2 regions of the Paenibacillus sp. sgz302164 genome follow, and region 1 is predicted to be linked to the other one. Evidence: predicted binding sites of a transcription regulator. Region 1 holds the regulator's gene; the other holds the start of a gene.
The links. The regulator NrdR, encoded in region 1, represses ribonucleotide reductase genes. The targets are predictions, from matches to a motif close to AACACNATATATNGTGTT.

Region 1 (6,496 bases):
ATGGAGGAAGGCCGCAAAATCCGCAAAGTATTCGTCCCCTCCGAACCGGGATGGTACATTTTGGCTGCGGATTACTCGCAGATCGAGCTGCGGGTGCTTGCGCACATCTCGCAGGATGAGAAGCTGAAGGAAGCGTTCCTTCAGAACATGGACATTCATACGAAGACGGCGATGGACGTATTCGGCGTGCAGGAGAACGAAGTCGACGCGAACATGCGCCGCCAGGCCAAGGCGGTCAACTTCGGCATCGTCTACGGCATCAGCGATTATGGCCTGTCCCAGAACCTGGACATTACCCGGAAGGAAGCGGCCAGCTTTATCGAGCAATATTTTGCCGTATTCCAGGGGGTTCGCAAATATATGGACGATATCGTGGCAGATGCCCGCAGAGACGGGTATGTCACGACTTTGCTGCAGCGCCGCCGCTATTTGCCGGAAATTACGGCATCGAACTTCAACCTGCGCTCGTTTGCGGAGCGCACGGCGATGAACTCGCCGATTCAAGGCTCGGCCGCGGACATCATCAAGCTCGCCATGGTGCAGATGGCGGAACGCCTGAAGCACGAGCGGCTGCGCAGCCGCATGCTCCTTCAGGTGCATGACGAACTTGTCTTCGAGGTTCCGGAAGAAGAGCTGGAGACGATGCGCCGGATCGTGCCGGAAGTGATGGCTTCCGCGCTCAAGCTGGACGTGCCGCTTCAGGCGGACGTCGATTTCGGCCTCACCTGGTACGAGGCGAAGTAATTTCGGCAGCCGACCGCTTTGGGCGGGCTGCCCGTGATGGTGGCGCCGGCCGGTGCGGGCGGCCCTGCGGCAAGGCGGCCGGAGACCTCCGTGCCGCCGGCCGCACAGTCATCTGCGAGGCTGCTGCGCGCCAGGCTCATGGGCCCGACAAGGCCCGCCAGAAGGCGGAGCTGCCCGAGACGGTGGCGTCGTTCGGAGCGGGCATCCCTGCGGCAAGACGGCGCCGGTGACCTCTGTTCCGCCGGCCGCACAGTCATCTGCGAGGATGCCGCACGCCAGGTTCACGGGCTCCACAAGGCCCTCTAGGCCGAAAAAACTGCGAAAGTGCAGGCTTTTTCAGTGAAAGTGGGCCGTTTTGGTGAAAAGCCTGCAATTGTGCAGGAATTTTGAATGAAAATGAGTCTGGGCCTATATTTTCGATGAAAAGCCTGCACTTTTGCAGGAATTTTTCGTTGCCAGCGTATCAACGGGTAAAAAGCTGCACTTTTGCAGGTTTTTTCGCGCTGACAGGCAGAGGTGCTGCTGGCCCGCGGTCCCACCACCGCGCGAGCCGGGCCCTGCCATTGGCTAGCGCCTCTGGCCCGCGCCCGCGGCCCTGCCTTTGGCCTGCGCCGCCGGCTCTCGCCCGCGGCTCTGCCTTTGGCCTGTACCGCCGGCCCGCGCCGGTGGCCCTGCCTTTGGCTTTCGCCGCCGGCCCGCGCCCGCGGCCCTGCCTTTGGCTTTCGCCGCCGGCTCTCGCCCACGGCCCTGCCTTTGGCCTGCGCCGCCGGCTCTCGCCTGCGGCTCTGCCTTTGGCCCGCACCGCCGGCCCTCGCCCACGGCCCTGCCTTTGGCCTGCGCCGCCGGCTCTCGCCTGCGGCTCTGCCTTTGGCCCGCACCGCCGGCCCTCGCCCACGGCCCTGCCTTTGGCCTGCGCCGTCGGCCCCCGCCGGTGGCTCTGCCTTTGGCCCGCACCGCCGGCCCTCGCCCGCGGCCCTGCCTTTGGCCCGCGCCTGCGGCCCTGCCTTTGGCTTTCGCCTCTGGCCCGCGCCTGCGGCCCTGCCTTTGGCTTTCGCCGCCGGCCCGCGCCCGCGGCCCTGCCTTTGGCCTGTGCCGCCGGCCTGTGCCCGCGGCCCATACACCCCGCTCTTGCTTCTGCACGGGCCTATTCTTGTTTTTTTACCATTGGTACAAAAAAATTATTTTATAGAGGTGAGACCTGGTGCCTGAGCTGCCCGAAGTCGAAACAGTCAAAAGAACGCTGAATATGCTTGTTGCCGGAAAAACGATCGAGCATGTTCAGGTCAGGCTGCCGCGGATTATACAGAAGCCGCAGGACATTCAGATGTTTGAGACGCTGCTGCAAGGTCAAACGATTCAAATTATCGAAAGGCGCGGCAAGTTTTTGCGCTTTGTCTTGGATGAATATGTGCTCGTCTCGCACTTGCGCATGGAAGGCCGCTATGGCTTGTACGCAGGTGATGATCCGCTGGAGCTGCATACTCATGTGCTGTTCCGTTTTACGGACGGCAGCGAGCTGCGGTATAAGGATGTGCGGCAGTTTGGAACGATGCATTTGTTTCCGAAAGGGGAGGAGTTTTCGCAGCCTCCGCTGCAGAAGCTGGGCCTGGAGCCTTTGGAGGAATCGTTCACGCCGGAGGCGTTCAGCGAACGTATTTCCAAGCGCTCCACCAAGATTAAGCCGCTGCTGCTCAATCAGGAATGTGTCGTCGGAATCGGGAATATATATGTAGACGAGTCTCTCTTTTTGTCGGGCATTCATCCCGAGCGCGAAGCTTCGTCGCTTTCCCGCAAGGAGCTGCTGCTGCTGCATGAGGCCATCGTGCGGACGCTGCGGGATGCGGTCGAAGCAGGTGGTTCGTCGATCAAATCCTTTGTGAACGGCCAGGGTGAAATCGGACTGTTCCAGCATCAATTGAACATTTACGGACGGCAGTCCGAACCTTGCAAGGCGTGCGGAAGCGAGATTTACAAAACGGTTGTCGGCGGCAGAGGGACGCATATTTGTCCGACATGCCAGCCCCTGAAGCAGAAGAGAGTCCCAAAGAAATCCGGTAAATAGGCACGAGTCGCCACCCCCTCCCATATGATAAGAAGAATGTAACCTGGGAAAGAAGTTAATCCTATGGAAAACTCTTAGGAGGGGTATTATGCTTCCTGTGATTTCTTTGCTTATTCTTGCTTTTGCGGTCAGCTTGGACGGTTTTGGCGTCGGTGCGATGTACGGTTTGCGTAAAATTCGGATTCCGCTTCTTTCCATCGGCATTATTTCGCTTTGGTCGGGCATTATTATTTTCAGCTCGATGCAAATCGGCGTGCTCCTGTCTTCGTTTTTGAGTCCGGAGGCAGCGAAGCGGATCGGCGCCGCCATCCTGATCGGTATCGGCATCTGGGCGTTTGCGCAGGTGCTGCAAAATAAGTCTCAGGAAGCGCAAGAGCCGGAGATTTCTTTGAGGCAGCTCCCGGCCGAACCGCAGGGCGGGGATACGCTGCAAAAGACAAAAGAGATTTTAAACCTCGAATTGAAACGGTTTGGACTTGTTATTCAAATTTTACGGACGCCTTCCATCGCGGATGTAGATAAATCGGGCAATATTTCCGCGTCCGAAGCGACGCTGCTCGGGCTGGCGCTATCGCTCGACGCATTCGGAGCAGGGATCGGGGCGGCTCTTATCGGGTTTGCGCCATTACTTACGGCGGCTGTCATCGCTTTGGCGAGCGGAATATTTATTGCGACCGGACTTCGCATCGGGTTTCGCTATGCGGAGATCAACTGGATGAGGAAGCTGTCGATTCTTCCGGCATGCGTGCTTGTATTGATGGGAATCATGAAAATGTTCTAATGGCAAGGAGTTTTTCGGATGAATATCGGGTTAACAGGAGGAATCGCTTGCGGCAAAAGTACGGTTAGCGCCATGCTCGTCCGCCGCGGCGCCATATTGATTGATGCGGACAAAATCGCCCGCGATGTTGTGGAGCCCGGCAGCCCGGTTCTTGCCAGGGTTGCGGAGCAGTTCGGACAAGCCGTTATTCAGCCGGACGGATCTTTGAACCGCAAAAAGCTGGGCGAGATCGTTTTCGCGGACAAAGATGCGCGCAAGCTGTTGGAGAGCTTGCTGCATCCCGCGATTCGCGCGCAGTTGCTCGAGCAAAGAGAGACGGCCGAGCGGGAGCATCCGGACAAGTTGGTCGTTGTCGATGTGCCGCTGCTGTATGAATCCGGTTATGAACATATGTATCAAGAGATTATGGTCGTCTATGTGCCCCACGAAGTGCAGCGGGAACGGCTGATCCGGCGCGACGGGCTCTCGGAAGCCGAGGCCGACAGGAGGCTTGATGCGCAAATGCCGATCGAAATCAAGCGCGAGCGCGCCGATATCCTCGTTGACAACAGCGGATCTTTGGAGGAAACGGAGCGGCAGATTCGCGAATTTTGGTTAAGAAAGGGGCTTACATGACATTTTTTCGGAAAAAGCGCGCTTTCGCTCTTCTGCTGATTTGTTTTGTTATGCTCCTCTTTATGAACAGTTCTTTTATCGGCCGCAAGCTGTACCCGATTTATTACGAGAAGGAAATTCGACAAAGCGCGGCGAATCATCATACAGATCCTTTTCTCATTGCGGCGATCATTCGGGTCGAGACGAACTACAAGCATCATCTGGAATCGAGCAAAGGGGCGATCGGCCTCATGCAGCTTATGCCGGACACGGCGGCTTGGATCGTCGAGTCCGCGAATATGGGCTCTTTTTCACAAGAAGATTTGCTGCAGGCGGACATTAACATCAATCTCGGAGCTTGGTACATCAGTTGGCTGATGAAGCATTATGACGGCAATTTGCCGTACGCCATAGCCGCATACAATGCAGGCCAGGGCAATGTCAACCAATGGAAAAGAAACGAGGTTTGGGACGGCACGGAAGCGAATATCAGCCGGATACCTTTTGGGGAAACGCGTCATTATGTGCAGCGGGTGCTGTATTACTATGAGAAGTACAAAAAACTTTACACCGAGCAGTGGATCGAAAATGCTTTATCCGCTTTAGCGGCGGGCAATCCGGGCTCTCTCAAAGATTTTTGATGAAAAAAGAAAGAAGCATTGAACCCGCTCCATCGAAGGAGCAATGATTCAATACTTCTCGCGGGACGTTAGCCTTTATTCAAGGGTTACTTGAATTGTCCGGCTAATTGCTGCTCTGCGATTTGTACCAGGCGACGAGTAATGTGACCCCCGATGGCACCAGTATCACGAGTCGCCATGTTGCCGTAGTAGCCATCTTGCGGGATGGCGATACCCAGCTCTTGAGCAACTTCGTATTTCAACTGATCCAGCGCGGCATTTGCTTGAGGAACGACTAGAACATTGCTGCTGCGAGATTGTCCTGCACCCATGTTGTTCACCTCCTTGTCGTTGGTAATCCTATTATGTGCGTTTCGCTCCTGTTCATGACAAGTAACATATGGTAATTGACGTTCAAAAGAAAGGAGAGTTAAGAGGCCAGTGAGATGCCCATTCTGTGACTACAACGGTACGAAAGTGCTCGACTCCAGATCCGCCAACGAAAATAAATCGATCCGCCGCCGCCGGGAATGCGAGAAATGCATGAGACGGTTTACGACGTTCGAAATGGTAGAGGAAACCCCGCTGATCGTCATCAAGAAGGACGGCAGCAGAGAAGAGTTCAGCCGGGAAAAAATGTTGAGAGGCCTGATCCGGGCCTGCGAGAAGAGACCTGTTTCCATGGAGAGGCTGGAAGTTATCGTCTCGGAAGTAGAGATGCAGCTTCGCAACACCGCGCATGCGGAAGTGGACAGCCGGGCCATCGGCGAACTTGTTATGGAGCAGCTGTACCCGGTCGACGAAGTGGCGTACATTCGGTTCGCTTCCGTCTATCGCCAGTTCAAAGATATCAATATGTTTTTAAAAGAATTGACAGAAATATTAGGCAAGCATGAAGGCGGATTTATTCCCAAAAAATAAGCAAAGCCGTCGCGGTTCTTCTTGACGAAGAGCTGACGACGGTTTTATTTTGTTTCCTTGATAAGAACGGAACTATTTGTAATTGGGCACGTACATATTGATGGGCTTTGCAAAATATTCAAATTTTGGGAGAGTGATGTTGTTGAATGCACGTCCAAAAATAAATGGGATGACCGGCAAGCTTGCCGTATTATCCGTTTTGAGCATGAGTCTGCTGCCGCTGCCGGCTTTTGCAGGCGAAAGCGTAACCGTCGAAGTGCAGGGCATGTCCGCCGCGGTTCCGATTGCCGATACCGTTCAGGTGCCGCCGGTCAAACAGGCGGAAGCCAAAATTACGCAGGAAGAAGCGGTAGCGAAAGTCAAGGCTTTATTTCCCAGACTTAAGGATGCCCGGGCAGCCCAGGTGCAGTTGGGAGATACGAATACATATCCTCCTCAATATCAAAATGTCTGGACGATCAACTGGGAGTTCAGCACCGGTTCTAACAGCAGTTACGGTTTGACGAGCAAGGTTGATTCCATTACCGGCGAATTGCTGCAAACCAGCTTTTATTTCCAGGCCGCCGACGGCGAGGCGTACTATCCGCCGAAAAAGACCGAAGCGGAAGCCCTCGAATCGGCAAAAGATTTTATCCGCAAGGCAGCGCCTTCGATCGGGTCCGACAGCTTGAAGCTTGAACAACAGCCGAGAATAAGGGAAGATGCGCTTTTTGGTCCTGTTCAATATTATTTTACGTTCACTCCTTTCATAGACGGCCTCGCAAGCGGGGACAA
Region 2 (6,496 bases), 400 kb from region 1:
CGATGTCGCGGCTGCTGGACGAAGCGTCCGGCACGGAGAACGGCGGAGCGGGCCGGGTCTATTGGCAGCTGGACGCCCCCGGTGCGCGGCCCCGCCCGTTCTATGAGAATGCGATGCTCAGCAATAAATGGACGACGAGCGGAGCGACGAACTTCGGCCGATGGGATTACCCGCTGGGCGTGACGATGTACGGACTGCTGCAGACGGGCCGGGTGTTGGATCGCCCGGACCTCATCGAATATGCGGTTTCGCATATTCGCGCTTGTACGGACATGTACGAATACTCGCTCTGGGATCGGCAGGAGTACGGATTTCCGGCGCTGAACCAGCAGTTGGTGCTGATGCGCATGCTGGACAACTGCGGTTCTTTCGGCTCGGCCATGCTGGAAGCTTATCCGGACTGCGAGGATTCCCGCTTTCTTGCGATCGCTGACGTCATCGCCGATTTTATTGCCAACCGCCTGGAAAGAAAGCAGGACGGCGTCTTTTTCCGGGAATGCCCGGGGGAGTATGCGGAAAATACGATGTGGGCGGACGATTTGTACATGAGCACGCCTTTCTTGCGGAGATATGCCGCAATTAAGGGAAGCCCGGCGTTTTTGGACGAGGCCGCCAGACAGTTCCTGCTGTTCAAAAGCTATTTGTACATGCCCGAGCAAAAAATCATGTCTCACGTATTTGATTTTAAATACGGCCGGGCGACCGGAATTCCGTGGGGACGGGGAAACGGCTGGACGATTTTCTCCCTGTCGGAAGTGCTGGAGGCGCTGCCGCAAGCGCATCCCGACCGTCCCGCACTGATCGAGTTCTTCAATCAATTGTGCGAAGGCTACATGAAACTGCAGGGAGACAACGGATTGTGGCATCAAGTGCTGAACGATCCCGAAGCATATCAGGAGGCCTCGTGCACGGCCATGTTCGCCTATGCTTTCGCGCGCGGCGTCCGTTTCGGCTGGCTCAGCGACCCGGCGCCGTATATGAAAGCCGCGTTTAAGGCATGGGAAGGCCTGAGCCGGCTTGCGATCGACAGCCAAGGCAACGTTCACGGCGTATGCAGCGGCTCGCGGTACTCGTTTACGGCGGAGTACTACAAGGATGATTTGCTTACCGTCCTCAATGATAACCATGGTATCGGCATCATGATGCTGGCCGGAACCGAGGTGCTGAAGCTGAAGCTTTGGCAGGATGTCAGGGAGCATATTGCTCAAGCGTGAATAAAGTTCAGCCCATTTGCTTGTTTGCAAATGGGCTTTTTTTGCTGCGCCGGGATGGGGGTGGGGAGAGCGCGAGGGTGATGGATGGTTTGCTTGCGCTGCAACCGCCCCAAGATGCAAAGACGGCACAGGCCAGGCCGTTCGTGAGCGGGTTGGGAGCGCGAGAACCTGCTCTGCCGGAAACCCCGACCGCCGGAGCCGGCAGCACAATTTGCCTGGTTGCGCGCAGAAAGCCTGATAAAAAGGTCTTTTGCCTGCAGATACGCTGACAAACGAACAATTCCTGCAATTGTGGGAGGCTTTTCACCGAAATGGGCCGCTCCCAGCGAAAAAATCTGCACTTTCGCAAGCTGTTGAAAAACCCCCACGTTAGAGGAGATAGCCATAATCTGCCTGGCCGCACGAAAAAACCTGCAAAAATACATGAATTTGCGTCCTTGATCGCTGTCCACGAACAATTCCTGCAAAAGTGCAGGCTTTTCACCGAACACATAGACTCATGCTCACTTTCAGCGAAAAAGCCTGCACTTTTGCAGGTTTTTCGCCAAAACAAGCGAATTTCGGAGAAAAAGCCTGCACTTTCGCAGTTTTTTTCCTAGCAAGCTGATTTTGTCCAGTCGTGCAGTCCCACGACCTATACCTGGAGAGGCGCAAGCCCAGAAAAGGCGGCTGTCCCCAAATTAGCCGCACTCGTTCTCCTAGCCCTCGTAGAGTGTCGCGACTTGCTCGGGCAGCCTGCACTTTTGCAGACTTTCTTCCGGCCAAGACGCCTCACCGCCCCATTTTGCTGCACTGCAGCTCATGCTGCCAGGTGACGCGCCCCCTCTAGTTCCCTCGCCCCGTCACATTCGGCAATCTGACTTTCGCGGGCTTTCCGGTCTGTCAGTGCCGTTGGTTTCCCAACGGGTACCGGCATGCATGGCCCTATTGTGAATGCGAACCCCATATGAGGCCTTGTGGGGCAGTCGACTTTCCGATTCCGGGTCTTTCTCCGAACCAATGATTGAGGCGACCGGGCGGCGATCCTTTTTTTTCATAGCCGAATCGTGAAAAGCAAGCATGCAAATTGGCGAATCAATCTGTCTTCTGAACGCGGTCGCTCATCTTCGATGGAGGGCATCCTTTAGCTTTGCAGAACTCGAACGAAAAAAGAAAAACTTACGAACCTATGTTCTAATTTTTGTCGGTTTGTGGTATACTGGATCTATGAAAAACGAACCGAAATTCGGGTTACAGCCGGGGGGCCGCGTCCTGCCTGGAAGGTCGCTTACGGCAAAAAACTGACCGGCGATTAATATCCTGAGCGATAAAATAAATCTGAGATAGAGAGCAATAGCAAGGAAAAATCCGAAAAACGAATATAAGCTTGCACTAATCGCCGAATTTAGTCCAAAACCTATTAGATGCACAAAATATAGTGTTGTATAATGGAACTCGCACACAATATATTGTGCTTCTACATATTTTATCAAGATATGCTTGACCTATGTTGTTGCATAATTTTGAGGCCTATTGGGAGGGTGTTGTTGTTGGAAATGATGCAAACAAGGAAGAAGTTGGATGGTTTAAGCGAGAAAATCTTTTTGGACCGGTACGCGCTTAAAAATGCGGATACCAGCCTGGCCAAGGTTGGCGATACCGTGCTTGTTCTGACGAAAGATGATCCCAAATTTCCAGCTAAAGAAGTCGGCGAAATCATAAGCCGCGACGGCAAAACGGTCAAGGTGAGGACACGCAGCGGCGAAGTCGTCGAATCCGCGGTGGAGAAGCTCACTTTAAATATAGAAAAAACTCCCGAAGAAATGTGGGACAGGCTGGCGGGAGCGATGGCTTCCGTAGAGACGACCCCGGAGAAAAAGAAAGAATGGACAGAGAAGTTCCGGTACATTCTCGACGATTGGAAGCTTGTTCCGGGCGGCCGGATTGCGGCCGGTGCCGATGCCAGCGACGAGCTGACGCTGTTTAACTGCTACGTCATCCCTTCCCCGCAAGACAGCCGCGGCGGAATTATGAGCACATTGAGCGAAATGACCGAGATTATGTCCCGCGGCGGCGGCGTTGGCATCAATCTGTCCTCCTTGCGCCCGCGGCGTTCCGTTGTCAAAGGCGTTAACGGTTCTTCCAGCGGCGCGGTTTCGTGGGGCGGATTGTTCAGCTATACGACAGGGCTGATCGAACAGGGCGGAAGCCGCCGCGGCGCGCTTATGCTGATGATCAACGACTGGCACCCGGACCTGGAGGATTTTATTACCGTGAAATCCACGATGGGACAGATTACGAACGCGAACTTGTCCGTTTGCGTCAGCAACGGTTTTATGAAAGCTGTGAAAGAAGATCTGGAGTGGGAACTTGTGTTCCCGGATACGACTGATCCTGAATATAACGACAAGTGGGACGGCAATCTCGACGCCTGGAAAAAGCTCGGCAAAGAAGTTAAGCATTACCGCACCGTGCGGGCCCGCGACGTATGGCATACGATTATCGAATCGGCGTGGAAATCGGCGGAGCCCGGCGTTGTGTTCATGGAATATTACAACCAAATGTCCAACAGTTGGTACTTCAACCCGATCATCTGCACGAATCCGTGCGGCGAGCAGGGGCTGCCGGCGTGGGGCGTATGCAACTTGTCGGCCATTAATCTTTCCAAGTTTTACGATGCCGACAAGCATGATGTGGATTGGGAAGACCTGGCTACAGTCGTTCGTTATTCGACGCGCTTCCTTGACAACGTTATTGACAAAACGCCGTATCATTTCGAAGAAAACCGGCTCAATCAGCAGGGCGAGCGTCGCGTGGGCTTAGGAACCATGGGGCTGGCAGAGCTGATGATTAAGCTGAAAATCCGTTACGGCAGCCCGGAGTCGCTGCAATTCCTGGACAAGATCTACGGCTTCATGGCCAAAGAAGCGTATCTGGCGTCAGCGGAAATTGCAGGCGAAAAAGGCTCCTTCAAACAGTTCCATGCTGAGAAGTTTTTGCAAAGCGGCTTTATGAAAAACATGACTCAGGTATATCCCGAAGTCGGAGCCGCTATTCAAAAGAAAGGCATGCGCAACGTAACGGTCATTACCCAGGCTCCTACCGGCAGTACGGGAACGATGGTAGGCACTTCCACGGGAATCGAACCTTACTTCGCTTTCGAGTATTACCGTCAAAGCCGTCTTGGCTTCGATAAACAGTATGTGCCGATCGCACAGGAGTGGAAAGATCAGCATCCAGATCAGGACTTGCCGGATTACTTCGTCACCGCGATGTCGCTGACCGCGGAAGACCATATTCGTGCCCAAGCCGCTATTCAAAAATGGGTGGATAGTTCGATCTCCAAAACCGCCAACTGCCCGTCCGATTTTACGGTGGAAGAAACGAAAAGGCTGTACGAATTGGCATTCGATCTCGGATGCAAAGGCGTAACCATCTATCGCGACGGCAGCCGCGACGTGCAGGTGCTCAGCACCAGCGCTGAGAAGAAGGAAGAAGCTGCGGCGCCGGCGGAAAAATCGCCGAAAGAGCAGGAAGCCGAAACATTCGCCGACATTTCGAGTCAGCTCGCCGTCAATGTAGACGCGAAAACGGAGCAGGTTTTCGATAAACAATACAAACGCCGTCCGCAAGTATTGCGCGGCGCCACGTATAAAGTCAACACGCCTTTCGGCATGGCGTATATTACGATTAACGATATGAACGGCACGCCAAGCGAAATCTTCCTGAACGTAGGCAAGGCAGGCTCCGACGTATTCGCCATGTCCGAGGCGCTGGGCCGCGTGTGCTCGTTGTTCCTGCGGTACGGCGATCACGGCGATAAAGTGAAGCTGCTCGTGAAGCATCTCAAAGGCATCGGTGGCTCCGGCGCTATCGGTTTCGGCAACAACCGCGTCGAATCGATCGCGGACGCGGTCGCCAAAGCGCTCGAGCAGCACGACGAAGTGATGAACGAATCGGACGATGCGCGGAGTTTCGTGACCGCGACCAGCGAAGTGCCGGATGCCCCGGCACCTGCTGCGGCCAGCAGCTACAGCGACGGAGGCCACAGCCATAGCGCGCCTGTTCAGGACGCGTCCGCGTCGAAGGACCTGTGCCCATCTTGCGGCTCAGCATCCTTGATCAACAGCGAAGGCTGCAAGAACTGCGCCAACTGCGGCTACAGCAGATGTTCATAAAAGAAAGCCAGGGCGATGCCCCTGGCTTTTTTTCAGCTGTGTGAAATTCCAGAGCTGCTCTGGTTTTCACGTTGAAGTTAAGATAATACAAGAAAACGGGTCAAATTCTGGATAAACTCCAGGCTTTGACCCGTTACCATTTATATCTGAACGCAAGGATCCAAAGTGATAAAGTTTAAAGCAAAATAAAATTATTTGGGGGGAGAGACACGTGGCTTGACAAAAAAAGAGCCACATTAAACTGCGGCTCTCATAATAAACTTAACGCCCGCCAGTATTTGTAGCCCAGACAGGATACCAGCCTTTATCAGCGTGCTTTGTGTTATAAACAACTGCATTACCGTCATCTTGAACAACTAGAATGTCGCCAGAAAGGTCAGCTGGCACATTATTTCTTCCGTAATGGCCTGGAGCCCATAATTCGGGAGCAAATCTCCATATAGTATAGCCTTTTACCCTTTCTTGTAAACCAAGAGCTTGTGGGGAAGAAGGAGGTTGGTTTGCGGCGAAACCTAAATATTCGGGATAATATGATTTGTAATAACCAGCAGATGAATCATAATAATCAGCATGAAAATTAACAGTGTCTGAAGCCCAGAGAGACGTTGTGGTATTATTGAAATTCTTATAAAGTACTAGATTTCTATCGTTCTGAAAGATGAGGGAATATATACCATTATTCGAAGTTAACACTTGACCTTTTTCAAGTGTTTCACCAGCTACGAGCGTACTCTTTGCAGACGCTGCTGAGACAATAGAGAGCTGAAGCATGAATACCGCAAACAAAATTAATGAGATCTTTTTCATAATAACCTCTTTTCTAAATAGTATTTTAATTCTGGTGCAAAGCTTGTTATAAAGTTCAGTCCATACAAGTTCAGTAGAACTTCATACACTTCCTCCCTCTTTCCGTCTTATCCTAATTATTACATATACCATTAAAATAGTAAACGTTTAACTTGAGATGCTTAGAAAGCAACAAGAAGGATTGCCTTCTCCTCAAGATATGAAACGAAATATGACGGATGCTAGCAAAGATGCACTTATTGCTTCTTCGACGATTGAAATACTGGCTATTCGCAGTTTCACATGGGTAATATAAATCTATAAAACTTGGACAAGGGA

Region 2: the regulator NrdR is predicted to act here: its motif matches at 2,652-2,669, upstream of AC0LWT_RS00810 (adenosylcobalamin-dependent ribonucleoside-diphosphate reductase).

The regions. Positions count from the first base shown of each region.
Region 1 covers NZ_JBVYOL010000001.1:610,842-617,337, reverse strand. The annotation lists gene polA (DNA polymerase I) at 1-744, shown strand, start outside; gene mutM (DNA-formamidopyrimidine glycosylase) at 1,946-2,806, shown strand; gene ytaF (sporulation membrane protein YtaF) at 2,895-3,587, shown strand; gene coaE (dephospho-CoA kinase) at 3,606-4,202, shown strand; gene AC0LWT_RS02710 (lytic transglycosylase domain-containing protein) at 4,199-4,822, shown strand; gene AC0LWT_RS02705 (alpha/beta-type small acid-soluble spore protein) at 4,909-5,133, opposite strand; gene nrdR (transcriptional regulator NrdR) at 5,243-5,722, shown strand; gene AC0LWT_RS02695 (YcdB/YcdC domain-containing protein) at 5,865-6,496, shown strand, end outside.
Region 2 covers NZ_JBVYOL010000001.1:206,712-213,207, reverse strand. The annotation lists gene AC0LWT_RS00820 (glycoside hydrolase family 88/105 protein) at 1-1,214, shown strand, start outside; gene AC0LWT_RS00815 (hypothetical protein) at 1,205-1,705, opposite strand; gene AC0LWT_RS00810 (adenosylcobalamin-dependent ribonucleoside-diphosphate reductase) at 2,750-5,371, shown strand; gene AC0LWT_RS00805 (hypothetical protein) at 5,633-6,178, opposite strand.